3 regions of the Streptomyces sp. NPDC058469 genome follow, and region 1 is predicted to be linked to each of the others. Evidence: riboswitches for the same ligand, from Rfam matches in the RefSeq annotation. Region 1 holds a riboswitch; each other region holds the start of a gene.
What was found. Region 1 has a riboswitch for thiamine pyrophosphate ahead of ACFWP5_RS34290 (thiamine ABC transporter substrate binding subunit). Riboswitches for the same ligand answer to the same signal wherever they lie in the genome.
Positions count from the first base shown of each region.

Region 1 (10,393 bases):
GCGACGGTGGCAGCGTCCGGCCGCCCGCTCCCTCGACGCTCGACGAGCTGTGGCGGTCGTACAAGACGACGGGCGACGAGCGGTTGCGTGAGCAGCTGATCCTGCACTACTCGCCGCTCGTGAAGTACGTCGCGGGACGGGTGAGCGTCGGACTGCCGCCCAATGTGGAACAGGCGGACTTCGTGTCGTCGGGGGTGTTCGGACTGATCGACGCGATCGAGAAGTTCGACATCGAGCGGGAGATCAAGTTCGAGACGTACGCGATCACCCGCATCCGGGGCGCGATGATCGACGAACTGCGCGCGCTGGACTGGATTCCGCGCTCGGTACGGCAGAAGGCGCGGAACGTGGAGCGGGCGTACGCCACGCTGGAGGCGCGGCTCAGGCGCACGCCGAGCGAGGGCGAGGTGGCCGCCGAGATGGGCATCGCGGTGGAGGAACTCCATGCCGTCTTCAGCCAGTTGTCGCTGGCGAACGTGGTCGCCCTGGAGGAGCTGCTGCACGCCGGCGGTGAGGGCGGCGACCGGCTCAGCCTGATGGACACCCTGGAGGACACCGCCGCCGACAACCCGGTGGAGGTGGCCGAGGGCCGGGAACTGCGGCGGTTCCTGGCGCGGGCGATCAACACGTTGCCCGAGCGGGAGAAGACCGTCGTCACCCTGTACTACTACGAGGGCCTCACCCTCGCCGAGATCGGCAACGTGCTCGGGGTGACCGAGAGCCGGGTCAGCCAGATCCACACCAAGTCCGTGTTGCAGCTGCGCGCCAAGCTGGCGAGTTTCGGCCGTTGAGCAGAAGTCGCACGGCCTCCCCGACCTCGCAGAATCGTGCCTGCATGGCCCGGGTCACTCCCGCCGGGGGTGCGCCGTCCGTAGAGTGGTTGACGTGCCAAGGATTCGAGCGGCCTCCGTGGCCGAGCACCGGTCGATGCAGCGAGCCGCCCTGCTGGACGCGGCTCGTTCCCTGCTGTCCGAGGGCGGGACGGAGGCGCTGACCTTCCCGGCCCTGGCTGAGCGGACGGGGCTCGCGCGGTCGTCCGTGTACGAGTACTTCCGCTCCCGGGCCGCTGTCGTCGAGGAGCTGTGCGAGGTCGACTTTCCCGTCTGGGCGGCGGATGTGTCGGCGGCGATGGAGCGGGCCGGCTCCGCCGAGGGCAAGGTTGAAGCGTACGTACGGCAGCAGCTTGCCCTGGTCGGGGATCGGCGGCACCGGGCTGTCGTTGCCATCTCCGCGAGTGAGCTGGACGCGGGGGCTAGGGAGAAGATTCGGGCCGCGCACGGGGGGTTGGTGGCGATGATCGTCTCCGCGTTGGCGGAGATGGGGCATGGGGAGCCTCGGCTGGCGGCGATGTTGGTTCAGGGGGTTGTTGACGCGGCTGTGCGGCGGATTGAGCTGGGGGCTGCGGAGGATCCCTCGGTGATTACTGAGGCTGCGGTGAGTATGGCCTTGCGGGGTGTGCGGGGCTGAGTGTTGTTTGCCGTCCGCGGGCCGGTGGGGGCTGGTCGCGCAGTTCCCCGCGCCCCTAAGAAACGGGCGTTGCGAGGACCGGCAACAAGCGTGACGGGCCTCTGTTCAGCAGCCACGGCGGCAGCAACGCCAGCGGGTCCAAGTACATCTCCCCTCTCAGTAGGCCCCAGTGCACGCATGTCGTCGTGCAGTGAGAGCCCGTGAGCTCCACGGTGCCAACCACCTGGCCCGGCTCCACCTCGTCTCCCTTCTTCACCGATGCGCTCACCGGCTCGTACGTCGTGCGGAGATCCGTCCCCGCCAGCTCCACCGACACCACTCCCCTCCCCGCCACCCGGCCCGCGAAGGACACCCGGCCCGGCGCCACCGCTCGTGCCGGAGCACCGGGTTGGGTTGCCAAGTCCACGCCTCGGTGGCCCCGGGCGTAGACCGTCGCCGGGGGCTCCCAGCCTCGTAGGACCAGAGGGTGTGAGCCGACCGGCCAGGTGCTCGCGATCGCCGGTACGGAGGGGGCGGGGGGCGCGGGGGGCGGGGGAGGGGCGTCGCTTGCTCGGGCCGTGCAGGTCAGCAGGGTCAGGATGAGGGCCGGCAGCAGAGCCGGCCCTGTACGCATAAGTCGGTCGTCTCGTCGCATCCGCATGGCACAAACCGTGCCGTACCCGGGCCGATCATGGCCGGGACCTGTGGAGCGGCGGGTGGTTGTGGACAACGCCGTCACCCGGTGCCTCGCGGGTCCCGTACACTTCCTTTGGCGATCCGGGTCACCGGGTCGACTTCGCACGCCCCGGCATCCGGTTCTCCGTCGCAGGACGAAATCCGGTGTCAGCGCTCCTCGGTCCTCTGGGCACGCGCACGTGGGCGTCAGGCGCGAGTGCCGTCCGGTGCTCGCGGCACAACCGAGAAAACCAAGGAGAACGGCCATGGCCGTCGTCACGATGCGGGAGCTGCTGGAAAGCGGCGTCCACTTCGGTCACCAGACCCGTCGCTGGAACCCGAAGATGAAGCGCTTCATCTTCACCGAGCGCAACGGCATCTACATCATCGACCTGCTCCAGTCGCTGTCGTACATCGACCGCGCCTACGAGTTCGTCAAGGAGACCGTCGCCCACGGCGGCACGGTCATGTTCGTCGGTACGAAGAAGCAGGCGCAGGAGGCCATCGCCGAGCAGGCCACCCGCGTCGGCATGCCCTACGTCAACCAGCGCTGGCTGGGCGGCATGCTCACCAACTTCTCCACCGTCTACAAGCGTCTGCAGCGCCTCAAGGAGCTTGAGCAGATCGACTTCGAGGACGTCGCCGCGTCCGGTCTCACCAAGAAGGAGCTTCTCGTGCTCTCGCGCGAGAAGACCAAGCTGGAGAAGACCCTCGGTGGTATCCGCGAGATGTCCAAGGTTCCCAGCGCCGTCTGGATCGTGGACACCAAGAAGGAGCACATCGCGGTCGGTGAGGCCCGGAAGCTCAACATCCCGGTCGTCGCCATCCTCGACACGAACTGCGACCCCGACGAGGTCGACTACAAGATCCCGGGCAACGACGACGCGATCCGCTCCGTCACCCTGCTCACCCGCGTGATCGCCGACGCCGTCGCCGAGGGCCTCATCAGCCGCTCCGGTGTCGCCGCCGAGGCCAAGGGTGACAAGGCCGCCGGCGAGCCGCTCGCCGCGTGGGAGCGCGACCTGCTCGAGGGTGAGAAGAAGGCCGACGAGGCTCCCGCCGCCGAGGCCGAGGTGCAGACCTCCGCCGAGACGGAGAAGGTCGCCGACGCCGAGCAGGCCGAGGCTCCCGCCGCTGTCGAGGAGGCCGCTGCCGAGGTCGAGGCTCCCGCTGCCGAGGTCGAGGCTCCCGCCGCCGAGGCCGCTCCGGTCGTCGAGGCTGAGGCCGCTCCGGTCGCCGAGGCCGAGCAGGCCTGACCTTCCGGGCCAAAGGGCTGACAGAAGGACGGCGGGTGGTGCGGACCGCGCCACCCGCCGTTCATCCACAGCCCCTAGATCTTCGTAGCCCGTAGATCCTTGGCGGAAGCCCGCGCTGTCCGCGGCCGCCGCCGACTTCGAGACTTCGAACTCCGAGAAGAGATTCACAGATCATGGCGAACTACACCGCCGCCGACGTCAAGAAGCTCCGTGAGCTCACCGGCGCCGGCATGATGGACTGCAAGAAGGCACTGGACGAGGCCGACGGCAACGTCGAGAAGGCCGTCGAGGCGCTCCGCATCAAGGGCCAGAAGGGCGTCGCCAAGCGCGAGGGCCGCTCCGCCGAGAACGGCGCCGTGGTCTCCGTCATCGCCGACGACAACACCTCCGGTGTCCTGGTCGAGCTGAAGTGCGAGACGGACTTCGTCGCCAAGGGCGAGAAGTTCCAGGCCGTCGCCAACCAGATCGCCCAGCACGTCGCCAAGACCGCCCCGGCCGACCTCAAGGCGCTGCTCGCCTCCGAGATCGAGTCCGGCAAGACGGTCCAGGCGTTCGTGGACGAGGCCAACGCGAACCTGGGCGAGAAGATCGTCCTGGACCGCTTCGCCCAGTACGCCGACGGTTACGTCTCCGCGTACATGCACCGCACGATGCCCGACCTGCCCCCGCAGATCGGTGTCCTCGTCGAGCTGGACAAGCCGAACGCCGAGGTCGCCCGCGGCGTCGCCCAGCACATCGCCGCCTTCGCGCCGAAGTACCTGGCCAAGGACGACGTGCCGGCCGAGGTCGTCGAGTCCGAGCGCCGTATCGCCGAGGAGACCACCCGCGCCGAGGGCAAGCCCGAGGCCGCGATCTCCAAGATCGTCGAGGGTCGCGTCAACGGCTTCTTCAAGGACGCGACGCTGCTTGGTCAGCCGTACGCGCTCGACCCCAAGAAGTCCGTCCAGAAGGTTCTGGACGAGGCGGGTGTCACCCTGAAGCGCTTCACGCGCATCAAGGTCGGCATCTGAGTCCGTACCGCGATCGACGCGCGGCGCCCCGCGGAATCCCGCTAGGGTCGTCAGCAGTCGGCTGTATTGCTGGCGTATCCCGCCGCACACGCGCGCGTGGCGGACGACAGCAGATCTGACGAGGAGGCCATTGCCGAGCATGGGATGCGAACGACACCCCACCGGCAGTGGCCTTCTTCGTATGTGCACCATGAGGAGAACGCCATGACCACCAAGCCCCAGAAGAGCGACGACGGCAAGGTACGCGGCCGGTTCATGCTGAAGCTGTCCGGAGAGGCCTTCTCCGGAGGTGGCGGCCTGGGCGTGGACCCCGACGTGGTGCACAAGATCGCCCGTGAGATCGCGGCCGTCGTCCGGGACGGCGCGGAGGTCGCCGTCGTCATCGGCGGCGGCAACTTCTTCCGCGGCGCCGAACTCCAGCAGCGCGGCATGGACCGGGCGCGCTCGGACTACATGGGCATGCTCGGCACGGTGATGAACTGCCTCGCGCTCCAGGACTTCCTGGAGAAGGAGGGCATCGACAGCCGCGTCCAGACCGCCATCACCATGGGCCAGGTCGCCGAGCCGTACATCCCGCTGCGCGCCGTGCGCCACCTGGAGAAGGGCCGCGTGGTCATCTTCGGCGCCGGTATGGGCATGCCCTACTTCTCCACCGACACCACCGCCGCCCAGCGCGCCCTGGAGATCAACGCCGAGGCGCTGCTGATGGGCAAGAACGGCGTGGACGGGGTCTACGACTCCGACCCGAAGACGAACTCCGAGGCCGTCAAGTTCGACTCGCTCAGCTACGGCGAGGTCATCACCCAGGACCTGAAGGTCGCGGACATGACCGCCATCACGCTGTGCCGCGACAACAAGCTTCCGATCCTGGTCTTCGAGCTTCTGGCGGAGGGCAATATCGCCCGCGCCGTCAAGGGTGAGAAGATCGGCACGCTTGTGGGTGACCAAGGCAGCCAGGGCTGATGACCCTGACCGGGGGATGGACAATGTCCTGCCGGTCGGGAACCGTGCAGGAAGAAGACGCGACGCAGCCGGCCGCCGACGCCGACACAGCACAGCAGCCGGGCCTACTCAAGACACGCAGGAGCAAGTGGTGATCGAAGAGACCCTCCTCGAGGCCGAGGAGAAGATGGAGAAGGCCGTCGTGGTCGCCAAGGAGGACTTCGCCGCGATCCGCACCGGCCGTGCGCACCCGGCGATGTTCAACAAGATCGTGGCCGACTACTACGGCGCGCTGACGCCGATCAACCAGCTGGCCTCGTTCTCCGTACCGGAGCCGCGGATGGCCGTGGTGACCCCGTTCGACAAGACCGCGCTGCGGAACATCGAGCAGGCGATCCGCGACTCGGACCTGGGCGTCAACCCCAGCAACGACGGCAACATCATCCGTGTGACGTTCCCCGAGCTGACCGAGGAGCGCCGCAAGGACTACATCAAGGTCGCCCGGGCCAAGGCCGAGGACTCCAAGGTGTCCATCCGCGCCGTCCGCCGCAAGGCCAAGGACGCGCTGGACAAGCTCGTCAAGGACAAGGAGTCCGGCGAGGACGAGGTCCGTCGTGCGGAGAAGGAGCTCGACGACACCACGGCGAAGTACGTCGCCCAGGTGGACGAACTCCTCAAGCACAAGGAAGCGGAGCTGCTCGAGGTCTGATGAACGACTCTTCCTGGGGGGCACCGCCACAAGCCGGGTACTGGGGGCCGTCCGACCAGGGGCCTGTCCAGGGGGCTGCCCCGGCGGGTCCCACGTACGATGCGCCTGAGGCGCAGCAGACTCGCCCCATGCCCATCGTGCCCGACGAGCCCGCATACGGCGGACACCAGGATGACGATCGGGGGGCCGCTCGGCTGAGCGGCCCCTTGTTCCGCGACGAGACGCAGCAACCGCCGTACGACGTGCGGCAGTCGCAGCCGTACGACCCGCGGACGCAGCCCTCTGACACGCCGCAGGCGCAGCCCTACGGGGCGGTGCCGCAGAATCCGGAGCCCATGCCCGATGCCCCGCCACCGGCGCCCGCCCCGCAGAAGAAGAGCGCGGGCCGGGACCTGGGTGCGGCCATAGGGGTCGGTGTCGGACTCGGTGCGGTCATCATCGCGTCCCTGTTCGTCGTCAAGGCCGTGTTCATCGGCGTGATTGCGGTCGCCGTCGTCGTGGGTCTGTGGGAGCTGACCTCGCGGCTGCAGGAGCGCAAGGGCATCAAGGCGCCCCTCGTGCCCCTCGCGGTCGGCGGCGCGGCGATGGTCGTCGCCGGATACGTCCGGGGCCCCGAAGGCGCCTGGGTCGCCATGGCTCTCACGGCACTCGCCGTCCTCGTATGGCGGATGACGGAACCGCCTGAGGGCTACCTCAAGGACGTCACGGCGGGCGTCTTCGCGGCGTTCTACGTGCCGTTCCTGGCCACGTTCGTCGCCCTGATGCTCACCGCCGACGACGGTGCCTGGCGGGTCATGACGTTCCTGCTGCTGACCGTGGTCAGCGACACGGGCGCCTACGCCGTCGGCTGGCGCTTCGGCACGCACAAGCTCGCCCCGCGCATCAGCCCCGGAAAGACCCGCGAGGGCCTGTTCGGGGCGGTGTCCTTCGCGATGGTGGCGGGCGCGCTGTGCATGCAGTTCCTGATCGACGACGGCAGCTGGTGGCAGGGCCTCGTCCTCGGCCTCGCGGTCGCGGCCAGTGCCACGCTGGGCGACCTCGGCGAGTCCATGATCAAGCGCGACCTGGGCATCAAGGACATGGGCACGCTGCTGCCGGGGCACGGCGGCATCATGGACCGGCTCGACTCCTTGCTGCCCACGGCGCCGGTGGTGTGGCTGTTGCTGGTGCTGTTCGTGGGCTCCGGCTGAAAAACCAGCCGACCTACTGAACCGCTGACCTGCGGTTTTATGGGTGAGGGGCTCGTTGTCCACAGGGCGGCGAGTCCCTCTTCGTATGTCTGCGACACTGGTACAGCCATGCCTAAGCCCGGAGAACTCACATTCGTCGCCCCCCGCGCAGCCCAGAAGCCGCCGCGGCACCTTGCCGATCTCACGCCCGCCGAGCGCAAGGAAGTCGTCGCCGCGATCGGGGAGAAGCCGTTTCGCGCCAAGCAGCTCTCGCAGCACTACTTCGCGCGGCTCGCGCACGACCCGGCGGAGTGGACCGACATCCCCGCCGGTTCGCGCGCCAAGCTGCAGGAGGCGCTGCTTCCTGAGCTGATGACCGTCGTACGGCATCAGTCGACCGACCAGGAGACCACCCGCAAGACGCTGTGGCGGCTGTTCGACGGGACGCTCGTCGAGTCCGTGCTGATGCGATACCCGGACCGGGTCACCATGTGCATCAGCTCGCAGGCGGGCTGCGGGATGAACTGCCCGTTCTGCGCGACCGGACAGGCCGGCCTCGACCGCAATCTGTCCACCGGCGAGATCGTGCACCAGATCGTCGACGGCATGCGTGCCCTGCGCGACGGCGAGATCCCCGGCGGCCCCGCGCGGCTGTCCAACATCGTCTTCATGGGCATGGGCGAACCCCTCGCCAACTACAAGCGGGTCGCCCAGTCCATCCGGGCCCTCACCGACCCGGAGCCGGACGGCCTGGGCCTCTCGCAGCGCGGGATCACCGTCTCGACGGTCGGACTGGTCCCCGCGATCCACCGGTTCTCCGACGAGGGCTTCAAGTGCCGGCTCGCGATCTCGCTGCACGCCCCTGACGACGACCTGCGCGACACCCTGGTCCCCGTGAACACGCGGTGGAAGGTGCGCGAGGTCCTCGACGCGGGCTGGGAGTACGCGGCGAAGTCGGGGCGCCGGCTGTCCATCGAGTACGCGCTGATCCGCGACATCAACGACCAGGCGTGGCGCGGCGACCGGCTCGGCCGCCTCCTCAAGGGCAAGCCCGTGCACGTCAACCTCATCCCGCTGAACCCGACGCCGGGCTCGAAGTGGACCGCCTCCCGTCCCGAGGACGAGAAGGCGTTCGTCGAGGCCATCGCGGCCCACGGGGTGCCGGTCACCGTCCGGGACACCCGGGGCCAGGAGATCGACGGAGCGTGCGGCCAGCTCGCCGCCACCGAGCGGTAACCTGTTCGCGTAGGTACATCTTCATATTCCGACAGGGGAGCGCCACAGCGCTGAGAGTGCGGGATTGTCCGCAGACCCTCTGAACCTCGCCCAGGTCATTCTGGGTAGGAAGTTCGGTCACCACTCTTGCTGTTGCGCCCTGCCCGGGAGCCGCCGGAATTCTCCGACGTCCCGGGCAGGGCCGCGTCTCTTCCTGGACACCCCAGGAGGAAAACAACCGTGCACACCAAGACCTTCGTGGCCGCGGCCGTCGGGTTCGGCCTGCTCACGCTGTCCGCGTGCGGCTCGTCCGACAGCGGCAGCGGCGGCGACTCCAAGACCGTCACCCTGGTCAGCCACGACTCGTGGGCCGTCTCGAAGAGCGTCCTCAAGGACTTCGAGAAGCAGTCCGGCTACACCGTCAAGGTCCTCAAGGACGGCGACGCCGGCCAGGCCGTCAACAAGGCGATCCTGACCAAGGACAACCCCCAGGGCGACGTCTTCTTCGGCGTCGACAACACCCTGCTCTCCCGCGCGCTCGACAACGGCCTCTTCCAGTCCTACGACGCGAAGGGCTCCGCTCTCGTCAAGCCCGAGTACCGCGTCGACCAGACCAAGCACCGGGTCACGCCCATCGACACCGGCGACATCTGCGTCAACTACGACAAGGCCTACTTCACCAAGCACAAGCTGACCCCGCCGGCCTCCTTCGCCGACCTGGCCAAGCCCGCGTACAAGAACCTCCTCGTCACCGAGAACGCCGCCACCTCCTCACCCGGCCTCGGCTTCCTGCTCGGCAGCGCCGCGCAGTTCGGCGACGACGGCTGGCAGGCGTACTGGAAGAAGCTCAAGGCCAACGGCGTGAAGGTCGTCGACGGCTGGGAGCAGGCCTACGACCAGGAGTTCTCCGGTTCCGCAGGCGGCAAGAAGGCGGGCGGCGACCGGCCCCTCGTCGTCTCGTACGCCTCCTCGCCGCCCGCCGAGGTCATCTACGGCGACCCGAAGCCGACCACCGCCCCGACCGGGGTGTCGTACGGCACCTGCTTCCGGCAGACCGAGTACGCGGGCCTGCTCAGCAACGCCAAGAACACCAAGGGCGGCAAGGCGTTCCTCGACTTCCTGCTCACCAAGGAGTTCCAGGAGGACATGCCTCTCAACATGTTCGTCTACCCGGTGCGCGAAGGCGCCCAGGTGCCGCAGGAGTTCGTGAAGTACGGCCGCCAGGCCTCGGACCCCGAGACCATGGCCCCCGCGAAGATCGCCGCCAACCGGGACCAGTGGGTCAAGTCGTGGACCTCGCTCGTACTGAAGTAGCCCCGCCGAAGACGCGGAAGGCCCGTAAGGGGAACGCCACGCGGCTCGGGCTCATGGCCGTGCCCGTCGCGTTCTTCGCGGTGTTCTTCGCCTACCCCGTCGCCGCGATCGTCGCGCGCGGCCTCAAGGTCGACGGCGCCTGGCAGTTGGGCCGTATCCGGGATGTGCTGGCGCAGTCCGACATCCGGCACGTCCTGTGGTTCACCACCTGGCAGGCGCTCGCGTCCACCGCGCTCACGCTGCTGATCGCGCTCCCCGGCGCGTATGTCTTCGCGCGCTTCGACTTCCCGGGCCGACACGTCCTGCGGGCCGTCGTGACGGTCCCCTTCGTGCTGCCGACGGTCGTCGTCGGTACGGCCTTCCTCGCCCTCGTCGGCCGGGGCGGACTCCTCGACGACCTGTGGGGCGTACGGCTGGACACCACCGTGTGGGCCATCCTGCTCGCGCACGTCTTCTTCAACTACGCGGTCGTCGTACGGACGGTGGGCGGCCTCTGGGCACAGCTCGACCCGCGCCAGGAGGAGGCGGCGCGGATGCTCGGCGCCTCCCGGCTGCGGGCCTGGCGGAAGGTGACGCTGCCCGCGCTCGGGCCCGCCGTGGCCGCCGCCGCGCTGATGGTCTTCCTCTTCACCTTCACGTCCTTCGGCGTGGTGCAGA
Region 1 covers NZ_JBHXME010000104.1:5,393-15,785, reverse strand. The annotation lists gene whiG (RNA polymerase sigma factor WhiG) at 1-791, shown strand, start outside; gene ACFWP5_RS34330 (TetR/AcrR family transcriptional regulator) at 910-1,467, shown strand; gene ACFWP5_RS34325 (murein hydrolase activator EnvC family protein) at 1,523-2,080, opposite strand; gene rpsB (30S ribosomal protein S2) at 2,388-3,377, shown strand; gene tsf (translation elongation factor Ts) at 3,551-4,387, shown strand; gene pyrH (UMP kinase) at 4,592-5,350, shown strand; gene frr (ribosome recycling factor) at 5,481-6,038, shown strand; gene ACFWP5_RS34300 (phosphatidate cytidylyltransferase) at 6,038-7,228, shown strand; gene rlmN (23S rRNA (adenine(2503)-C(2))-methyltransferase RlmN) at 7,337-8,443, shown strand; TPP riboswitch at 8,467-8,572, shown strand; gene ACFWP5_RS34290 (thiamine ABC transporter substrate binding subunit) at 8,663-9,736, shown strand; gene ACFWP5_RS34285 (ABC transporter permease) at 9,790-10,393, shown strand, end outside.

Region 2 (10,393 bases), on a different contig from region 1:
GGGTCGGTGCTGATGACGGTGCCGCGCTTCACGGTGTCGCTGTACGTGTGGTCGACCTTCTTGACGTCGAGACCGGCGCCCTTCAGCCGCTCCCTCGCCTGCGCCTCGGTCTTCGCCAGCAGCGGCGGGACCTTGGTGAACTGGCCGGAGTTGATGTACCAGACGCCCGCCCCGACCCCGAGGATCAGCAGCAGGGCGGCGACGATCGCCAGCAGCCCGCGCCGGGGCCGCCGCGCGGAGCGCCGCTGGGGCGGCATGGGCGGCCCGCTCTCGAACCGGCTGGTCCGGTTGAACGGGTCACCGGGCTCGTCGTCCTCGTTGACGGGCAGCGGACGCGGCACGGTCAGCGAGCGCGGGATCACACTCGTACGGTTCTCGGCGTTGGGATGCTCCGAGGCCAGCGCCTGCGGCGGCACCGCGTCCAACTGCCCGGCGCTCAGCCCCGACCGCGCCTCGCGGACCAGACCGAACAGCGCGACCGCGTCGTAGGGCCGCAGGTCCGGGGTTCGCGCGGTGGCGGTGGCGACCAGCTCGTCCAGCTCGTACGCCAGCCCCGGCACGAGCGCCGAGGGCGGCGGGACGTCCTCGTGCAGATGCTTGTAGAGCACGATCGCGGCGGAGTCCCCGTCGTGCGGCTTCTGGCCGGTGAGCATCTCGTACAGGACGACACCGCACGCGTACACGTCGACCCGGGGGTCGGCGGTGGTGCCCTCGATCTGCTCCGGCGCGAGGTACGACACCGTGCCGAGCACGGACCCCGTGGTGCTGGTGACCGTGTCCACGGACCTGACCAGCCCGAAGTCGGCGACCTTGACCCGGCCGTCGTCCCCTATGAGCACGTTCTCCGGCTTCATGTCCCGGTGCACGAACCCGGCCCGGTGCGCGGCGCCGAGCGCGGCCAGCACCGGCTCCAGGATGTCCAGCGCGGCCCGAGGCTGCAGCGCCCCGCGCTCGCGCAGCACGTCCCGCAGGGTGCAGCCGGCGACGTACTCCATGGCCAGATAAACGTACGACCGGTCGGCGCCCTGGTCGAAGACCTGCACCACGTTCGGATGCGCCAGCCGCGCCACGGACTTGGCCTCGCGGATGAACCGGTCGACGAAGTGGGCGTCGGCCGCCAGCGTCGGGTGCATCACCTTGAGCGCGAGAACCCGGTCCAGGCGGGTGTCCACGGCCCGGTAGACCGTGGCCATCCCGCCGACGGCGATCCGCGCGTCGACGCGATACCGGCCGTCGAGCAGCTGCCCGACGAGAGGGTCATGAAGGGTCGTATCCACGCAGGTGAGTGTACGAGCCGACGCTGACAGCACCGCCTTTTCGGCCAGTATCGGGGCGGTACTGCAGCCGAGCTGTGACGGATACCTCATGGTGGAACGGGTGTCCGAGGCCGATCTGCGCGGCTTGGCGGGTGGTGCGTGCGTGGGAGATCAGAAGGCGGGGCGTTCCGGGTCCAGGCGGGCCACGCCGGTTGTCGGGGAGGACGCCTCGGCGAAGTGCCTACGGGGGATACGCCCCGCCAGCCGGGCCAGCCGCCCCGCCTCCACGGCGCCGCGCATCGCGGACGCCATCAGTACCGGTTCCTGCGCCCGCGTCACCGCTGAGGCAAGCATCACACCCGCGCACCCCAGCTCCATCGCGAACGCGGCGTCGGACGCCGTACCGGCCCCCGCGTCCAGGATCACCGGCACGCGCGCGTGCTCGGTGATCAGCTGGAAGTTGTGCGGGTTGCGGATACCGAGTCCGGAACCGATCGGCGACCCGAGCGGCATGATCGCCGCACACCCGACGTCCTCCAGCTTCCGCGCCAGCACGGGATCGTCGTTCGTGTACGGCAACACCGTGAAGCCGTCGTCGACCAGGGTCTCGGCGGCGTCGAGGAGTTCGATCGGGTCGGGCAGCAACGTGCGCTCGTCCGCGATCACTTCAAGTTTGACCAGTGCCGTCCCCAGTGCTTCTCGCGCCAGCCGGGCCGTCAGCACGGCCTCGCCCGCCGTGAAGCAGCCCGCCGTGTTGGGCAGCACCCGGATGCCCAGCCGTTCCAGGACGGACAGCACCGAGCCGTGCACGGAAGCGTCCACGCGCCGCATCGCGACCGTTGTGAGCTCTGTACCGGAGGCCACCAGCGCGCGCTCCAGGACGTCGAGGCTGGGCGCACCGCCGGTGCCCATGATCAGCCGGGACGTGAAGGACGTACCACCGAGGACGAAGGGGTCGTCGGCCATGGGTCAGCCTCCTTGGACGGCGGTGAGGACCTCGACGCGGTCTCCCTCGGAGAGGGGCGTCGACGGCCACTCCGCGCGCGGGACGACGGTTTCGTTGAGGGCGGCGGCCACACCGGAGGGGGCCGGGGTGAGGGACCGGACGAGCACGTCGAGGGGCGTGCCGGGAGCGATCTCCTGGTGATCGCCGTTGACGGAGATGTTCATGCGGGCTGCTCCACGAGTTCCGTGCGGGCGAACCGCTTCGGGGTGAACGGGCGTGCCTCGTCCGGGAGTTCACCGGTGGCCAGGGCGTGTGCCAGGGCGTCGCCGGTGACCGGGGTGAGCAGCACGCCATTGCGGTAGTGCCCGGTGGCCAGCAGCAGTCCCGGCAGTGCGGTCGGGCCGAGCAGCGGCGCGTTGTCGGGGGAGCCGGGGCGCAGTCCGGCCCGGGTCTCGGTGAGCGGCAGTTCGGTGATCCCGGGGACCAACTCGTGGGCGTCGCGCAGCAGTTCGTAGACACCGCCGGCTGTCACGGTCGTATCCCAGCCCAGTTCCTCGCTGGTCGCGCCGACGACCAGCTCGCCGTTCTCGCGCGGCACCAGATAGACCTGGCTGCCGCGCACCACGGCCCGTACGGTCCGGCTCAGGAACGGCGCGTACCGCTCCGGCACCGTCAGCCGCAGCACCTGCCCCTTCACGGGCCGTACGGGCGGCAGCACGTCCTCCGGGACCCCCGTCAGCCGCCCGCTGAGGCTGCCGCCCGCGAGGACCACCTGGCCCGCACCCAGCGCCTCGCCCTCGCGCGTGACGACCCCCGTGGCGCGGTCCCGCTCGACCGTGAGCCGCTCGGCCCACGTCCGGTGGAACACGACCCCGGCGCGCTCGCAGGCCGCCACCAGCGCGTGCGCCAGCCGCCGCGGGTCGACCTGATGGTCCCCGTCGACCCTGAGCCCGCCGCGCACGCCCGGCGCGAGCATCGGCTCCAGGCGCCGGCACTCGCGCCCCGACAGCCACTCGGAGTCCAGGCCCGACCGGTGCTGCAGGGCGTGCAGTTCGCGCAGATGGGCGCGGTCGTCGGCGTCCAGGGCGACGGCGAGCGTGCCGCAGCGGCGGTAGCCGAGGCCGAGGCCGGTGAGGTCGGTCAGCTCGGCCGCGAAGTCCGGGTAGCGCTGCGCCGAGGCGAGGTTCAGGGCGAGCAGGGTCTGTTCGCCGTAGTGCAGTTCGGTGACGGCGGCCAGCATCCCGGCGGCCACCTGGGCGGCCCCGCCACCCGGCTCGGGGTCCACGACGGCCGTGGCGAACCCGCGTTGCGCCGCGCGCCAGGCCGTGACCAGGCCGATGATCCCGCCCCCGACGACGAGGACGTCTGACGTACGTGTAGGCATGGGCGTCCAGCCCCTCCCTTCGCCGGCATGACCCGGATCAGGTTCGTACGGTCGGAGGCCGCCAGCCTCCCTCTCAGCCCGGTGCGTCCGGACTCCCGCGAGTGCTTTACTCGGCCACCCTAGCCCGTGCCCCGTGTGTCAGTAAGGGAGCCTTCGTCCATGGCCCGCTCGCTCGACGGTCTCGTCCTCGCCCCGGTCGTGGACCAGGCCCCAGGTCAGGTCGGCACCCGCACCCGGTTCGCGTACCACGAGGAGGACGGCCGGATCTGGGCCGAGTACGCGGGCGGTGACGTCGTACGCGGGCGTCTCGTCGGCACGCGCGCGGGGGACCGACTCGACTTCCGGTACGTGCAGTTGGGGACGGACGGGACGACGTCATCCGGGCACTGCGTGTCCGATGTGGTCGAGTTGCCCGACGGCCGCATCCGCCTCGATGAGACCTGGGAGTGGGAGTCCCGGGCGGGAAACGGGACCAGCGCTGTGGAACAGGTCACCTGACGCGCCCACTGCCTGACAAATTGTCAGGTGTCTATGGTGATCGAGTGAGCGAGCAGACGCGGGACCAGGGCACGGTGGCAGGGCGGCGCGTGGTCGTCGTCGGCGCGGGCATGGCCGGGGTGCAGACCGCGGTCGCCCTGCGGGAACAGGGCTTCACCGGCACCGTCACGCTGATCGGCGCGGAACCCCATCAGCCGTACGACCGGCCCCCGCTGTCCAAGGCCGTGCTGCTCGGCAAGGCCGAGGGCTCCGCCTTCGACGTCGACTTCGAGGCGCTCGGCATCGAAGTGCAGCTCGGGCGCGAGGTGGTGGGCGTGCGCCCCGCCGACCACGAACTGGACACCGCCGAGGGCCCGGTGCCCTACGACGTCCTCGTCCTCGCGACCGGTGCCGAACCGATCCGGCTGCCGGGCGCCGACGGCATCCCCGGTGTGCATCTGCTGCGCACCCTGGACGACGCCGAGCGGCTGCGGCCGGTGCTCGCTCGGCAGCACGACATCGTGGTCGTCGGCGCGGGCTGGATCGGCGCCGAGTTCGCCACGGCCGCACGCGAGGCGGGCTGCGCGGTGACCGTCGTAGAGGCCGCCGACCGGCCGCTCGCGGGCGCGCTGCCCGCCGAGGTGGCCGCGCCGATGGCCGCCTGGTACGCCGCCGCCGGAGCCTCGCTGCGGACGCACGCACGCGTGGCGCACGTCGAGCCCGGCGTGGTGGTCCTCGACGACGGCTCACGGCTGCCCGCGGGCGCCGTCGTGGTCGGCATCGGCGCCCGCCCCGCCACCGCCTGGCTGACGGGCTCCGGCATCGAACTGGGCGCGCACCGAGAGGTCCTCGCCGACGACGGGCTGCGCACCTCGGTGCCGGACGTGTACGCGGTCGGCGACTGCGCCTCCTTCCCTTCGCGGAGGTACGGCGAGCGACTTCTGGTCCACCACTGGGACAACGCCCTCCAGGGGCCGCGCACGGTCGCCGCGAACATCGTCGGGGAGAGCCCGGCGGTGTACGACCCGGTGCCGTACTTCTGGTCGGAGCAGTTCGGCCGTTTCGTCCAGTACGCCGGCCACCACGCGTCCGCCGACACCACCCTGTGGCGCGGCGACCCGGCCACCCCGGCGTGGAGCGTCTGCTGGCTGCACGGGGACCGTCTGGTGGCCCTCCTGGCGGTCGGCCGCCCCCGTGACCTGGCCCAGGGCCGCCGTCTGATCGAGTCGGCGACCCTCATGAATCCCGAGCTGCTGACGGATGCTTCTCTCCCGATGAAGGCGGCTATCGCCTAGTTCGTCCCCCCGGGTCGGACCGGCCCGACTTCCGACTGTCAGTCCGGGATGGCACGCTGTTTACGTGACCGAGATTGACGCAAAGATCGATGCTCTCGTCCCCGCCTGGCTCACGCTGCCCGACATCGCAGAGGTGCTCGATGTCGAGGTGACACGCGTGCGACAGCTGGTCAAGGACGGCCAAGTCATCGCCGTACGCCGTGGTGAGAACCGCGCGCTGCACGTCCCCGCCGCCTTCATCGACGGGGCCGAGCAGAAGGTCGTCAAGGGCCTCACCGGGACCCTGACGCTCCTGCGGGACGACGGCTTCTCCGACGAAGAGATGCTGGAATGGCTCTTCACCCCCGACCCCAGCCTGCCCGGCACCCCCGCGCAGGCCCTGAGCGAGAATCGCGGCACGGAGGTGAAGCGCCGCGCCCAGGCGCTCGCCGTCTGACCCGCACGACCGAAGGGTGTACGGGCCGCGGCGACGCTCGGCCGCGGCCCGCACACGACACCACCACGCACTGACAACGGGGGACACACGCATGCCCGACACCGCCGCCGTCACCGCGCGCGCAGCGCTCGCCGACGCCCGGGTCTACCTCTGCACGGACGCCCGCAGACGCCAGGGTGACCTCGCGGAGTTCCTGGACGCGGTCCTGGCCGCCGGGGTCGACATCGTGCAGCTGCGCGACAAGGGCATGGAGGCCGCCGAGGAGCTGGAGCACCTCCAGGTGTTCGCCGACGCCTGCGCCCGGCACGGGAAGCTCCTCGCGGTCAACGACCGCGCGGACGTCGCCCACGCCGCCCGTGCCGACGTACTGCACCTGGGCCAGGGCGACCTCCCGGTCCCCGCGGCCCGCGCAATCCTCGGCGAGGACGTCCTGATCGGCCGCTCCACGCACGCCGAGCGGGAGGCCGCCGCGGCCGCCGTCCAGGAGGGCGTGGACTACTTCTGCACCGGTCCGTGCTGGCCCACCCCCACCAAGCCCGGCCGCCACGCCCCCGGCCTCGACCTGGTCCGGTACACGGCCGCCCTGGGCACCGACCGCCCCTGGTTCGCCATCGGCGGCATCGACCTCGGCACCCTCGACGAGGTGCTCGAAGCGGGCGCCCGCCGCGTCGTCGTCGTACGGGCGATCACCGAGGCCGACGACCCCGGCGCGGCCGCGGCGGAGTTCGCGAAGCGGCTGCGGCAGGCCTGACCGTCCCACGGCCAGGGCCTCGCTGTCCGATGGGTGGACAACAAGGCGACAAAGCAGGCAAATTTCCGGTTCCGGTTGGGTGACCGCCGCCCCCTGACTAACCTGCGGGTATGGCCTTCGGAACCGCATCCACCAGGACTGATCGCGCACGCACCGTGCGCGACATGCTCGCGACCGGCAAAGGGACGTATTCGTTCGAGTTCTCCGCGCCGAAGACCCCCAAGGGGGAGCGGAACCTGTGGAGCGCGCTGCGGAGGGTCGAGGCGGTCGCCCCCGACTTCGTCTCCGTGACCTACGGCGCCGGCGGCTCGACCCGCGCGGGCACCGTCAAGGAGACCGAGCAGATCGTCGCCGACACCACGCTCACCCCGGTCGCGCACCTCACCGCGGTCAACCACTCCATCGCCGAACTGCGCAACATCATCGGCCAGTACGCCGACGCCGGTATCCGCAACATCCTCGCCGTGCGCGGCGACCCGCCCGGCGACCCCATGGCCGACTGGGTGGCGCACCCGCAGGGGCTGACGTACGCGGCCGAACTGGTGCGGCTCATCAAGGAGTCGGGCGATTTCTGCGTCGGCGTCGCCGCCTTCCCGGAGATGCACCCGCGCTCCCCGGACTGGGACACGGACGTCGCCCACTTCGTCGACAAGTGCCGGGCCGGCGCCGACTACGCGATCACCCAGATGTTCTTCGAACCCGAGTCGTATCTGCGGCTGCGCGACCGCGTCGAGGCCGCGGGCTGCGCGACCCCGGTCATCCCCGAGGTCATGCCGGTGACCAGCGTGCGGATGCTGGAGCGGTTGCCGCAGCTCAGCAACGCCGACATCCCGGCCGCTCTGAAAGAGCGAATCCTCACAGCCAAAGACGATCCGGCCGCTGTACGCTCGATCGGAATCGAGTTCGCCACCGAGTTCTGCGCCCGGCTGCTGGCCGAGGGAGTCCCCGGACTTCACTTCATCACGCTCAACAGCTCCACGGCGTCACTCGAAATCTACGAGAACTTGGGCCTGCACCACTCACCGCGGGCCTAGACCGGCCGCCCGGACATACGACACACTGCGTAGCGGCCACTGGGAGAGGGGCGTACATGGGCTGGACGGTCCTCTACATCGCGTTCGGCATCGTCGCACTGTGGTTGCTCGGTGAGGTGCTGCTGCAGTACAAGGCACGCCTTCGCTGGCGGCTGCTCGCTTTCGTCGGCTTCCTGGGCGTCGTCCTGGGTGTGCTGATTCCCTCCGTCGTCGTGATCGGCCTGGGCGCCGTGGCCTTCGCCGTAGGCCAGACCTACGTCACGCTGTCGTTCCGCCGCGGCTTCGAAGCCGGCTGGGCGGTCTCCGGCCGACCGGGCGCGGGCGGCACCAAGCGCCGCCGCGGCGAGCCGGACGAGCAGGACCCGAACTTGGACGCCTCCGGCCCCGAAGGGGCAGAGGGCGGCTTCCAGGAGTACGGCCAGAACAAGGCCGCCTTCGGCCAGGACGACGACTACGACCGCGACGACGTGTTCACCCCGAACCGCCCCGTCGACCCCACGGCCGCGGAGAGCACGGCCATCTACGAGCCGCAGCCCCTCCCGGACGACACCGGCTCCTACGGTGTGTACAGCGCCAACGCGTACGCCAACGCCACGGACCCCGCCTACGAGGGCGCGGACCAGGCGTACGCCACCGCCGGCCAGACCCAGGACCAGGCCTACGCGGCGGCGGCCCAGGGCGCCGACCAGCAGCAGTACGGATACGACAACTACTCGGGCTACGACCAGCAGCAGTACGGCTACGACACGACCGGCCAGCAGCAGTACGCGGCCTACTCCGACCCGTACATCGGCACGCAGACCTACGGCGGCACCGGCTACGACACGGGCTACGACGGTCAGCAGCAGTACCCCCAACAGGGCTACACACAGGACCAGTACGGCAACGGCGGCTACGGCGGCGAGACCCCGGCCGGCGGGGTGTGGGTCCCGCAGCAGCGCAACGACGAGACCTACGGCGGCGAGCTCCCGGCGGAGCAGCAGTACCCCTACCAGGGCGACGGCCAGCAGCAACAGCCGCAGCAACAGCCGCAGTCGGGCGCCGGCTACGACGAGCAGTACCGTTTCTGAAGCCTCCTGAGACCCGACTACTGAGACTCGCCTACCGGGACCCTCTGAACTGCGGGCCCTCCACGATCAGTCCGGCGACCAGCGCCCCCGACATACCGGCGTGCGGAAGCCCGCCGCCGGGGTGGGACCAGCCGCCGACCCGGTAGAGCCCGGGCACGCGCGTGGTGTTCGCCGGGTGCAGGAAACGGCCCTGCCCGGCGGCGAGCGAGGGGGCGGGCACGGCTCCGAGACGGGCGCCCGTCTCGCCCTCCGTGTGCTCCGGGGTGCGCACCTCGTGCCACAACAGGCGCTCCCGCAGCCCGGGTACGGCACGTCCGGCGGCTTCGAGGAGGAAGTCCGTGTACCGCCGGACCGTGCCCTCGTCCGTCCAGCCGGCCTCGCTCGGCAGCACGGCGGACACCACGGCGGACTCGTGCGCACCGTCCGGGCGGAGCGCGGGGTCGTCGGGGCGCAGCACCGTCACCGTGGGACAGCGGGGCTCGTCGCCGCCCGGGGAGGCCAGGAAGTCCAACTCGGCCTCGCGGTCCGGGGCATGGACCACTGTCCGGTGAACGGCCCCGTCCTCACGCGGGCCGCGCAAGGCCAGCAGGAGCGTGAACCGCACGGGTCCGGGTGAGTCCGGGTCGGCCCGCACATCGCTGTCCCCGTCCAGCGGACGCTCCGTCAGGGCCCTCAGCCGCTCTGGGTCCACGTCCGCGACGACATGGTCCGCGTCGGCCACCGTCCCGTCGGCAAGCTCCACCCCGGCCGCGCGCCCGTCCTTCTCCAGGACCCGCGTGACCTCGGCCCCGAAGACGAACTCGACCCTCCTCGCCACGCACCGCTCGTACACCGCGCGCGCCAACTCCCGCATGCCGCCCCGCACATACCAGGTGCCGAAGGCGTGCTCCATGTACGGCAGCACGGCCGCGCTCGCCGGAGCGGTGCGGGGATCGAGGCCGTACGCGAGCGCGTGGCTCTCCAGGAGGGCGGTCAGGCGCTCGTCGCGCAGCTCCCAGGCGCCGATCTCGGCGAGTGTGCCCGCCCGCCGGGTGCGCAGCAGTTTCTTGTGCGGGACCGCCGGATACGGCTCCTGGTCGGCCAGCACCGGCCAGTTGGGCCACAGCGGCTCCTCCAGGAGGGGCCTGCGGGTGCGGTCCCAGGCCTCGCGGGCCCGGATCAGGAAGTCGCCCCAGCGCTGGCCCGCGCCGCCGCCCAGTGCTTCGTCCAGGGCCGTGACGACGCCCGCGCGGGAGGCGTTCGGCAACGACACCGCCGTGCCGTCCGCGAAGACGTGCCGGGACGACGGGTCGACCTGGACCAGCTCGACCAGGTCCTCCAGCGGCTCCTTGCCGGTCTTGATGAACAGGTCGCGGTGGACAGCGGGCACGGGCAGCAGCCCGGGGCCGGTGTCGAAGGAGAAACCGTCCCGCTCGAAGCGGCGCACCGCACCGCCGTACGTCTCCGTACGCTCGTACACCGCCACCCGGTGGCCCGCGACGGCCAGCCGGGCAGCGGCCGCCATCGCGCCCATGCCTGCGCCGATCACCGCAATCCGTGCCATGCCCGCGACTTTATCGGCCGCCACTGACTGTCCGGCCACGGGCTGTCACCACGGTGGCGGGTCCGGTGGCCGGCCGGGCGGGTGTCCCACCTGCGCGGCGAGGCGTTTCTCCTCCCGGCGCTGGGCCCGGCGGCGCAGGAACCGCCGGATCCGCGAGACCAGGAAGAACAGGACCGTGAGTCCGGCCACCAGCAGCACGGC
Region 2 covers NZ_JBHXME010000156.1:699-11,091, reverse strand. The annotation lists gene pknB (Stk1 family PASTA domain-containing Ser/Thr kinase) at 1-1,277, opposite strand, end outside; gene ACFWP5_RS41880 (thiazole synthase) at 1,428-2,222, opposite strand; gene thiS (sulfur carrier protein ThiS) at 2,226-2,426, opposite strand; gene thiO (glycine oxidase ThiO) at 2,423-3,586, opposite strand; TPP riboswitch at 3,584-3,695, opposite strand; gene ACFWP5_RS41865 (hypothetical protein) at 3,746-4,084, shown strand; gene ACFWP5_RS41860 (NAD(P)/FAD-dependent oxidoreductase) at 4,129-5,358, shown strand; gene ACFWP5_RS41855 (Rv2175c family DNA-binding protein) at 5,423-5,794, shown strand; gene thiE (thiamine phosphate synthase) at 5,886-6,545, shown strand; gene metF (methylenetetrahydrofolate reductase [NAD(P)H]) at 6,656-7,579, shown strand; gene ACFWP5_RS41840 (hypothetical protein) at 7,636-8,649, shown strand; gene ACFWP5_RS41835 (phytoene desaturase family protein) at 8,681-10,192, opposite strand; gene ACFWP5_RS41830 (DUF4126 domain-containing protein) at 10,238-10,393, opposite strand, start outside.
Region 2: linked by a shared signal. The riboswitch ahead of thiO (glycine oxidase ThiO) and the one ahead of ACFWP5_RS34290 (thiamine ABC transporter substrate binding subunit) in region 1 are both predicted to bind thiamine pyrophosphate.

Region 3 (10,393 bases), on a different contig from region 1:
AGCGTCGTCTACGTGCCGGCCGGGGTGGCCCACAAGTTCCACCACATCAGCGAGGACCTGCGGGTGCTGGTGGTGTTCTCTCCACCCGAAGCCTGACCCGCGTCTCAGGGTTCCCTAGGGGAACGGTCAGGGGAGGACAAGGGATGGGAGGCCCCCGTTCGGCCCTCGCCCGGCCTAGCATCGAGTGCAGGACAGCAGAGATCCGGCACACGAGTGCCGGACACCGACAGGACCCGGTACGAGCGACGGGCGGAGAGGTACAGGACGAGGACAATGCGAGAGATCTTCGCGGGACTGCCGTGGTGGGTGAAGTGGGTCGCGGTGCCGGTCATCGCCCTGGTCGTGTTCGGCGGGCTGATAGCGACCGTCGTGAGCATCGTCATCGGACTGCTCTTCAAGCTGCTGGTCTTCGTGGCGCTGGTCGGCGGAGTGATCTACGTCGTGCGGAAGTTCACGTCGAGTTCCTCCTCACGCGGCGACTGGTGAGGTCCCTGCTGGGCAACCGGTGATCGGTAACAGGAATCACCGGTTCCCTCGGGCGAGGGAAGTTTTCCGGACAGGCCGTCTGCGGGTGCCGGCGGGCGGTTAAAGTCCGGAACTCGACGCGGGGACGAACCCCGCGGGCGGCGCACCCCCCTCCCCGTGTTCCCCGCACGGGCTGCCCCCTCGCGCTCCGGGAGTGACCCTTGGCCACGGTTGACACCGCACCCGTAGAACCACACGCACGCCCCACCCAGCCCGTCCCGCCCACGTGGCCGCGCTCGGTGGCGGTCCCCACGCAACTGCGGCCGGTGGCACAGGCAGGTTTGGTGGAACGGCCGGGTCCGGTGGCACAGTTGCAGCCGGTGTCACAGTCAAGGCCGGTGGCACAGAAGCGCCCGGTGGCGGCCCCGCCGCGGCAGCGCTCCGCGACGGCCACCGACCAGCAGCCCTTCACCGCAGCTCCTGACCGGCAGCACTCCGCGACAGCCGACGGCCCGCAGCAGTCCGCCGCCACCCTCATCGGCTCCGTCCAACGGGCCATGCGCCTGCTGGAGTCCGTCGCCGGACACGAACACGGGGCACCCGCCAAGCAACTGGCCCGCGAGACCGGCCTCGCCCTCCCCACGGCGTACCACCTGCTGCGCACCCTCGTGCACGAGGGCTATCTCCGCCGCGAAAAGGGGCTGTTCTTCCTCGGTGAGGCGGCCGAGCGGCTCAGCAGCAGCGGGGCACAGGAGAAACGTCGCAGCACGATCGTCGACGCGCTCGCGCACTGGCGGGATTCGATCGGCGTACCGGTGTACTACGCGATGTACCGCGACGGCGAGATCGAGGTCCTGTGCGTCTCCGACACCCCCGGCAATCCGGCGGTCGAGGAGTGGGCCGACTTCCGTGAGACGGGGCACGCGCACGCGATCGGCCAGTGTCTGCTGGCCCAGTTGGACGAGGACGTCCGCCGCGACCACCTCGACCGCTACCCCGTGCAGTCCCTCACGCCCTACACCGTGCGCGACGGTCAGGCCCTGCTGCGGCGCCTGGACCGGATGCGGCGGACGGAGCTGGTGGTGGAGCGTCAGGAGTACGCGCTGGGGACGGTCTGCGCGGCGATTCCGATCACGCTCGGTGCCACGGCCGCCACGATGGCCATCTCCTTGCCCTCGCATCAGGCCGATCGACTGCTGGTCTCGGCGCGGCAGTTGCAGACCGAGATCGGCAGGCTTCTGGGGTCGCTCGCGCTCTCTATCAGTATCTGAAAACTTACTCCTTGTGATCTAACGTGTACGTTCAGCAATATTCCTTCAGTGTCACGGGGATCATTCCCGGCCAGACGACGGCAGTTGACGGGATAGGCGATGCGCGAGTCCGTACAGGCAGAGGTCATGATGAGCTTCCTCGTTTCCGAGGAGCTCTCCTTCCGTATCCCGGTCGAACTGGGCTACGAGACGTGCGATCCGTACGCTGTGCGGCTGACCTTCCATTTGCCGGGCGACGCACCGGTGACCTGGACCTTCGGCCGGGAGCTGCTGATCGACGGGGTCGGCATGGCGTGCGGGGAAGGTGATGTGCGGATCGAGCCCGTCGACCCGGAGACGCTGGGCGAGGTGCTGATCCGGCTTCAGGTGGGCAGCGACCAGGCGCTGTTCCGCACCGGCGCGGCACCGCTCGTGGCGTTCCTCGACCGCACCGACCGGCTGGTTCCGCTCGGCCAGGAGGGCGCCCTCGCGGACTTCGACACCCACCTCGACGAGGCACTGGACCGCATCCTGGCGGAGGAGCAGAGCGCGGGGTGAGGTGTTGTGACGGCGGCGAGGGTTGGGGAGTTGGCGTAACGCTTCGCCATGGGTTCGGAAGCCGCTGGAGGCGCCGTGAGCCCTGAAGGGCCCCGTGAAGCCCTGACGGTCCGGTGTCAGCTTGAAGTCCTGCGGGGCCCGGAGATCCGCAGTAACGCTTCTCCTCGGCTCCGTACGGCGGTTCTCGCCGCCCACCGCAGTGCTTGCGGCGTCTCAGTGCTTGCGGCGTCTCAGTGCTTGCGGCGACGGCCCTTCCCGCCGCGCGCCGCAGCGGGCTTGGCACTCGGCGCCGCCGTGGCCGCACCCGCCGTAGTCGCACCTGCCGGAACCGCCTCGGGTCCCGGACGGTCCGCCGAGACCACCAGGGCCGCGAGGGCCGTGGTGACCGGTACCGATGCGACCAGGCCGATCGAACCCACCAGCGTGCGCACGATCTCCTCGGCGACCAACTCGCTGTTGGCGACCGCGCCCACGCTGCTCTGCGCGATGGAGAAGAGCAGCAACAGGGGCAGGGCCGCGCCCGCGTAGGCGAGGACGAGCGTGTTGACGACGGAGGCGATGTGGTCGCGGCCGATGCGGATGCCGGCGCGGTACAGCCCGCGCCAGCCCATCGACGGGTTGGCCTCGTGCAGTTCCCAGACCGCCGACGTCTGCGTGACCGTCACATCGTCGAGCACACCGAGCGAACCGATGATGACGCCGGCGAGCAGCAGACCGCTCATGTCGATCGAGGGGTACAGCCCGTGGATCAGGCCCGTGTTGTCGTCCGTGTTCCCGGTCAGCGCGGCCCAGCCGATGAACACCGAGCCCAGGACGCCGATCAGCACCAGCGACATCAGCGTGCCGAGCACCGCCACCGACGTACGGGCCGACAGGCCGTGGCACATGTAGAGGGCGATCAGCATGATGGCGCTCGAACCGACCACGGCCACGATCAGCGGGTTCGAGCCGTGCAGGATCGCGGGCAGGATGAAGAAGTTCAGGATCATGAAGCTGATGGCCAGCGCGACCAGCGCCATGACACCGCGCAGCCGGCCCACCACCACGACGGCCAGCGCGAAGATCCCGGCGAGCAGCGCCATCGGGAACTTACGGTTCACATCGGTGACGGAGTACTGCAGATCCCTGGGCGCCGAGGGCTCGTACGCGACCACGACCTTCTCGCCCTGATGCAACTGCCGTGACTGGTCGGGCTGCACGATCTCCGTGAACGTACGGCCCTTGTCCTTGCCGGTGCCGACCGTGACCGTGGCTTTCTTGCAGGTGCCGCCCGCCTCCTGCGCCGCCGAGGAGCCCTCGGCGGTAGAGGTGTCCCCGGTCGAGCCCCCGCCCGAGGCGTTCACCGACGCGCAGCTCACGCTGACGACCTTGGTGACCGTCGCCTGCTGTGTCTGCCGGTCGAAGCCGACCCCGGTGCGCTTGTGCGACGGGGCGCCGCCGGGCCAGAGCACCACCATGCCGACCACGACCGCCACCGTGAACGGGATCAGGATCGCCGCGATGACCTTCCGCAGATGCCGGGAGACGGGGGCGGCGGGGCCATGGCTGTGCGAATGACCGTGGCCGCCGCCTCCACCGGAACCGTGACCACCGTCCGCACCGGAACCGTGACCACCGTCCCCACCCGATCCGTGGTCGTGCCCGGAACCGGAACCGTGGTCGTCGCCGGTTCCCTGGTCGTGGCCATGCGGCGGCCCGGTCGGCGGGTACGGGGGCTGCTGTGTCGTGGTCACCGCCCGATCATCGCAAGAACGCCGGAGGCCCACTGTTCACCGCGCCACTTATGACGCTAGCGTGGAGGCACCTTTGCACACGCGGGAGCTCGGAGCACCGGGCTGAGAGGGCGCTGACCTTCGTCTCTGCGATGTTTCACGGGAAACGTCACCTGAATCGAGTGATGTTTCACATGAAACATCGGCTGACGGAAGCCGCTGCGTCGACCGCCGAACCTGTTACCGGGTAATGCCGGCGTAGGGAGTAGGTCTCATGACCAACAAGGACGCACGCACGCCTGCCTCCAGCCAGGACGAACAGCCCATTCCGGGCGAGAAGTCCGCACGGGCCGAACAGCCCACGGAGGCCGGGAAGTCCATCGGCTGGCACAAGGGGTACGTCGCGGGCTCGCGCCCCGATCTGCGGGTGCCGGTCCGTCAGGTGCACCTCACCAACGGGCAGTCCGTGACGCTGTACGACACCTCCGGCCCGTACACCGATCCGCTCGTCGACACTGATGTCCGCAGGGGGCTGGCGCCGCTGCGGGAGAACTGGATCATCGCGCGCGGTGACACCGAGGAGTATGCGGGCCGGCCCCTCCGCCCCGAGGACGACGGCATCAAGCACACCTCGCCGCGCGGTGGACTGCGCAATCTCGACGCGGTGTTCCCTGGGCGGCCGCGTCAGCCGCGGCGCGGGCGGGACGGCGTCGCGGTCACGCAACTCGCCTATGCGCGACGGGGTGAGATCACGCCCGAGATGGAGTTCGTGGCCGTACGGGAGAACGTTTCGCCTGAGGTGGTCCGGGAGGAGATCGCGGCCGGGCGGGCGGTGCTGCCGGTCAACGTCAACCATCCCGAGATCGAGCCGATGATCATCGGCAAGCGGTTCCTGGTGAAGGTCAACGCCAACATCGGCAATTCCGCGGTCACTTCCTCCATCGAGGAGGAGGTCGAGAAGATGACCTGGGCGACCCACTGGGGCGCCGACACGGTCATGGACCTGTCCACCGGCCGCAACATCCACACCACCCGCGAGTGGGTGCTGCGCAACTCCCCCGTCCCCATCGGAACGGTGCCGCTCTACCAGGCACTCGAAAAGGTCGACGGCCGCGCCGAGGAGCTGACCTGGGAGATCTACAAGGACACGGTCGTCGAACAGGCCGAACAGGGCGTGGACTACATGACCGTCCACGCGGGCGTGCGGCTGCCGTTCGTACCGCTGACGGCGAACCGCAAGACGGGCATCGTCTCGCGCGGCGGCTCGATCATGGCGGCGTGGTGCCTCGCGCACCACAAGGAATCGTTCCTGTACGAGAACTTCGAGGAACTGTGCGAGATCCTCGCCGCCTACGACGTCACGTACTCGCTCGGCGACGGCCTGCGGCCGGGTTCGATCGCGGACGCCAACGACGAGGCGCAGTTCGCGGAGTTGCGGACGCTCGGGGAACTCAACACGATCGCGAAGCGTTTCAATGTTCAGACCATGATCGAGGGCCCGGGACATGTCCCGATGCACAAGATCAAGGAGAACATCGACCTTCAGCAGGAGATCTGTGATGAAGCTCCGTTCTATACGCTCGGCCCGCTGACGACGGACGTCGCGCCGGCGTACGACCACATCACCTCCGGCATCGGTGCCGCGATGATCGCCTGGTGGGGCACGGCCATGCTCTGCTATGTCACGCCCAAGGAGCACTTGGGCCTGCCCAATCGTGACGACGTCAAGACCGGCGTCATCACCTACAAGATCGCCGCCCACGCAGCCGACCTCGCCAAGGGGCACCCCGGTGCGCAGGAGTGGGACGACGCGCTGTCCGACGCCCGCTTCGAGTTCCGCTGGGAGGACCAGTTCAACCTGGCCCTCGACCCGGACACGGCACGGGAGTTCCACGACGAGACGCTTCCGGCGGAGCCGGCCAAGACGGCGCACTTCTGTTCGATGTGCGGGCCGAAGTTCTGCTCGATGAAGATCTCCCACGACATCCGCCGTGAGCACGGCGGGAGTCGGGAGGAGATCGAGGTCGGGATGGAGCAGAAGTCGAAGGAGTTCGCGGCGGCGGGCAACCGGGTGTATCTGCCGATCGCCGACTGACGACGACCGGCTAGCTCTTCGACGGACCCTCGGCAGGCCTGAGGCACAGGGCATGGTCGACGAGGGTGCCTGTCGCGCGGTTGAGTGCGGCCAGGTCCGGCGGTGCGGTGGTGGTCGTGATGGAGACCGTCACCGCGCGCCTGCCGTCCGCGCTCACCGCGGGGCGGGTGTTGACGCCCGCGCCGTCGCCCTCGTGGGTGTAGTAGAAACCGCCGCAGGAGAGCGGGATCTTGCGCAGGCCGAGGCCGTAGGTTCCTTCGGGCATCTCGGCCACGTCCTCCGGGTCGTCGGTCCGCTCGACGGTCTGCCGCATCTCGCGCCACTCCTCGGCGGGGAGCAACCTGCCGTCGGCCAGGGCGCGGAAGAAGGTGTTCAGGTCGGCGGTGGTGCTCACCACGCCGGAGTCCGCGGTGTGCTGGAGGCTGTGGTCGGTGACGTCGAGACGCTTGCCGTCGGCGGTCGTCAGGTACGCGTTCACGTGTGGATCGGGCAGGAACGGGTCGAGCCCGGGGATGGAGGTGTTGCGCAGTCCCAGTTTCGCGATCACCCGGTGTGCGACCAGGTCCTGCCAGCTCGTGCCGCCGGCCTTCTCGGCGATCATCCCGGCCAACAGGTAGTTGGTGTTGGAGTACGCCCAGCGGGTGGGCTCGCCCGGCTGCGGTACGAACACCGGCCGGTGCTTCATCGCCACCGCGACCAGGTCGGCCGTGGGGGTGATGTCGTAGCGGTTCTCGTCGAAGTGGTTGATCAGCCCGTCCTGGATCGCCGGGTCGTCGATGTAGTCGTACAGGCCGCTGGTCTGGCGGAGCAGGTCGCGGACGGTGATGCGGCCGCCGTCGTTGCCGTTGCCCGAGACGACCCCCGGCAGCCAGTGTTCGACGGAGTCGTCGAGCGACAGCCGCTTCTCCGCCACGAGTTGCAGGACCACGGTCGCCACGAACGTCTTCGTCGTGCTGGCCACGCGGAAGTGGGCGTTCCAGGGGATAGGGGCCGTGGAGTCGGCGGTCCGGGTGCCGATGCGGGCCATGAGCGGCGGGCCCTTCGGTCCGTCGACCCTGGCCAGCACGTTCACATCCCCGCCGCCGACTTTCCGTACGGCTGCGAGGTCCTGCTGAAGTGTGTGCTCGGTGTAGGACGACGGCCTCGGCGCCGTGTGCCCGGCGGTGGCGGTAGCGGTGGCTGGGGCAGTGGCGGTGACGGCGGTCGCGGCCAGGGGTGAGCCCAGCGCGAGCAGCGTTGCTGCCAGCACGGTGGCACCGGCCTTCTTCGACGACGGCATCTGCATGTTCGTATCCCCCGGTGCTCCGGTTCCCGATCAGCGACGATCACCAGCCAACCGGATCTGCCGGCGCGAGGGGATGGGACTGCCCTCCGCATGAGGGGTGCACCTGGCCCCCGTACGAACTACGGGTTCACCCCCGGCTGTACCGCCTCGACCGCGAGGCGTACGGCACGCGAAACACTCCCCATCGCGGACTGACGCCCGTAGATTGGCGCTGTTCCGGGGGGTTGAGTGCCTTTGGGGCAGCGCTGTTGCGTTGGGGACCAGGGGGAGTGATGGAGACCGTAATTCTTCTGCAGGTGACGGACGAGGCACAGTCGCTGGCGTGGGACGGCGATGATCTGGTCGATGTCGTGGGTGGCCGGCGGTGGGGTCCTGATCGTGTGGAGCGCCACGTCTCGGTCGATCATGGGTTTTCCTTCGACCGGAGCGTCAGCTCTCCGTCCGGCCGCTTCACCGTGGTCTACGACGAGCGGGGCACCGAGGCGCTGTTGCTCGAAGGCGATCGGCCGGTCCGTGAGCTGGAGCGCGATAACGACCACGCCGAGGACTTCGACTATCCCGTCGCCCTCGGGGTGCTGTGGGACGGCCGTGAGGTACTGGTCCACTGCCCGGACGAGTACGACGTCCTTGAGATCGAGGACGCGGAAACGGGCGAACGGCTCACCGGCGGCGACCGTACTCGGAACGACGTCTTCCACTCGCGGCCGGCGGTGTCTCCGGGTGGGACCCACCTGTTGTCGGCGGGCTGGGTGTGGCATCCGTACGGGATCGTCGAAGTCTTCGACCTGGACCGGGCGTTGACGGACCCCGCGGTGCTCGACGGCCGTGGCGTGCTGTCCTTGTACCCGGGCAACAGTTCCGAGGTGATCTCGGCCTGCTGGCTCGACGGTGACCGCGTGGCGGTGGCGACCGGGGAGGAGTTCGTCGACGAGGAGGAGACCGCGGAGGCCGCGGACCTGGGCCGACGGCAGTTGGGCGTGTGGTCGCTCTCCGAGAAGCGGTGGGTTCATCGCAACAGGGTCGACTTCCACATCGGCACGCTGATCCCGCGGGGTGACACGGTCGTCTCGCTGTACGGGCATCCACGGCTGATCGACGTCACGACGGGGGCGTCGATGATGGAGTGGCCGACTGTGGAGGTGCCGAGCAGGGAGGGGAGTTACGGGATCACCCACATCCCGACGCCCGTCGCGGCCCTGCATCCGGACGGCAATCGACTGGCTGTCGCCCAGCCGGACAGCATCGCGATCATCGCCCTTCCTGAGAAGGCGTTCTGAGGGGACTCGCTGTTCGACGAGCGCACCACACGGCCGCCCCTGTGAACCTGCGGCCCACTGATCCCGTGACCGGGTGTTCGGCTTGCGCTCCCCTGGGTGGGGGCGCAAGCCGAGGGGCTACTCCGGCTGGTGTTCGGGCCCCCCGAAGTCCGGGCTGCTGAAGTCCGGGCTGCTGAAGCTCGGGCGGTGACCCGGTTCCGGGCCGTCGTCCGGGCTGGAGAAGCCGGGCCGGTCGTAGCCGAGGTGCGGCATGCGACTCGGTGCCGTGGGTGTCGTACGGCGCAGTGTCGCCGTGCCCGGAGCCGCCAGCGCCTCCTGGAGGAACGGCAGGATGCCGCGTTCCAGGAGGGCGTCGTGCCAGGCCTCCCTGGCCCGGGCGACTTCACCGCCCGACTCGCCGTAGGGGCCGGTGTCGAGCGAGGGCCTGTTGCGCAGAGCGGTGAGCAGCAGGCCGACGATGGCGACGAGGATCGCCGCGGCGGTCATGGCGCCGAACACCCATCCGGCGGTCAGCATGGTCTTGGCGAACGCCGGTTCGGGGCTGAGCATCTTGAGGATGTAGCCCACGAGCAGGAATATCGCCGCGGCCGTGCCGGCGAGGACGGGAGTGAGGACGGCGGCGACGGCGATGGCGCCCGCACCCTCGGCCGCCTCCCCCAGGGTGGTGGCGAGCCCCATCGCGCCCACGCCGTCCGGCTCCGCGGAGCCGGACTCGCGGACGGCCGACGGGGTGGACGACGCCGGCTGGCGCAGTTCCTCGCGGACCTTCACGTAGTGCTGGTACTCGGTCGCCGCGGCCGCCGTGATGAGTGCGGTGGCGTTGAGCGCCATGGTGCGCAGCTGTTCGGGGTTGAGCCGCTTACCGACAGCGGCCAGTTCCGGGCGTTGTGGTGCGGAGCGCAGCGCCTCGTCGAGGATCCGCTCGTACTCCTGGCGGTCCTCGCTGTGCAGGTGCTGCGGAACGCTGTTCATGTGCATCCCCCGATGCTCCGTAGGGCTTGGGGCTCGCATGCCAACGAGCCGTCGGGCAGAAACGGAGGGGAGCCTGCTACGGATAAGCCGATGGTAGAGCGGCGACGGCACACGGTGACAGGGGGTTTCCAGAAATTGGCCCCTGGCCAGCGCTGTCGTCCGCCAGTCCTCCGAGGGGGACGCCTGCCCGATAAACGCTCAGATATCCAGGGGAAGTTGCTGGACCAGCAGTTTTCCGGCCATGGTCACTCCGCCGTCCATCGCGATGGCGAGTCCCTCGGCGTAGACGTGCGGTCCCTCGACCACGGGACCGGCGGTGTCCTCGCCGTCCTCGGAGCCCACGTCGCCCAGGAGATAGGGAATCGGGCTGTGCCCGTGCACGATCCGGGTCCCGCCGTACATGTCGAGCAGGGAGCGGACATGGTCGGCGCCGCCCTCGTCGCGGAAGGAGAAGCGCTTGGTGAGCTTGCGGAACACGTCCCAGACCTCGTCCGCGTCGTTGCGCGTGAGGGTCTCGCGGACGGTGTCGTTGACCGCCTCGATCGAGTCGCCGTAGTCGAGGTAGGCGGTGGTGTCGGAGTGGACGAGCAGGTGGCCGTCGACCTGCTCCATGGCGTCCAGCCGGGCCATCCACTGCAGGTGGACGTCCTGGAGGCGGTCCATGTCGGTCTTCTGGCCGCCGTTGAGCAACCAGGCCGCCTGGAAGGTGGCGGTGCCCGCGCCGGAGTTGACGGGGGTGTCACCGAACCGCTTCGCGCCGAGCAGCAGGAGCTCGTGGT
Region 3 covers NZ_JBHXME010000015.1:58,399-68,791, reverse strand. The annotation lists gene ACFWP5_RS10805 (cupin domain-containing protein) at 1-96, shown strand, start outside; gene ACFWP5_RS10800 (DUF5326 family protein) at 274-486, shown strand; gene ACFWP5_RS10795 (IclR family transcriptional regulator) at 1,023-1,736, shown strand; gene ACFWP5_RS10790 (SsgA family sporulation/cell division regulator) at 1,836-2,273, shown strand; gene ACFWP5_RS10785 (YibE/F family protein) at 2,504-4,006, opposite strand; TPP riboswitch at 4,078-4,267, shown strand; gene thiC (phosphomethylpyrimidine synthase ThiC) at 4,260-6,080, shown strand; gene ACFWP5_RS10775 (serine hydrolase domain-containing protein) at 6,091-7,365, opposite strand; gene ACFWP5_RS10770 (hypothetical protein) at 7,638-8,642, shown strand; gene ACFWP5_RS10765 (hypothetical protein) at 8,760-9,620, opposite strand; gene ACFWP5_RS10760 (metallophosphoesterase) at 9,813-10,393, opposite strand, start outside.
Region 3: linked by a shared signal. The riboswitch ahead of thiC (phosphomethylpyrimidine synthase ThiC) and the one ahead of ACFWP5_RS34290 (thiamine ABC transporter substrate binding subunit) in region 1 are both predicted to bind thiamine pyrophosphate.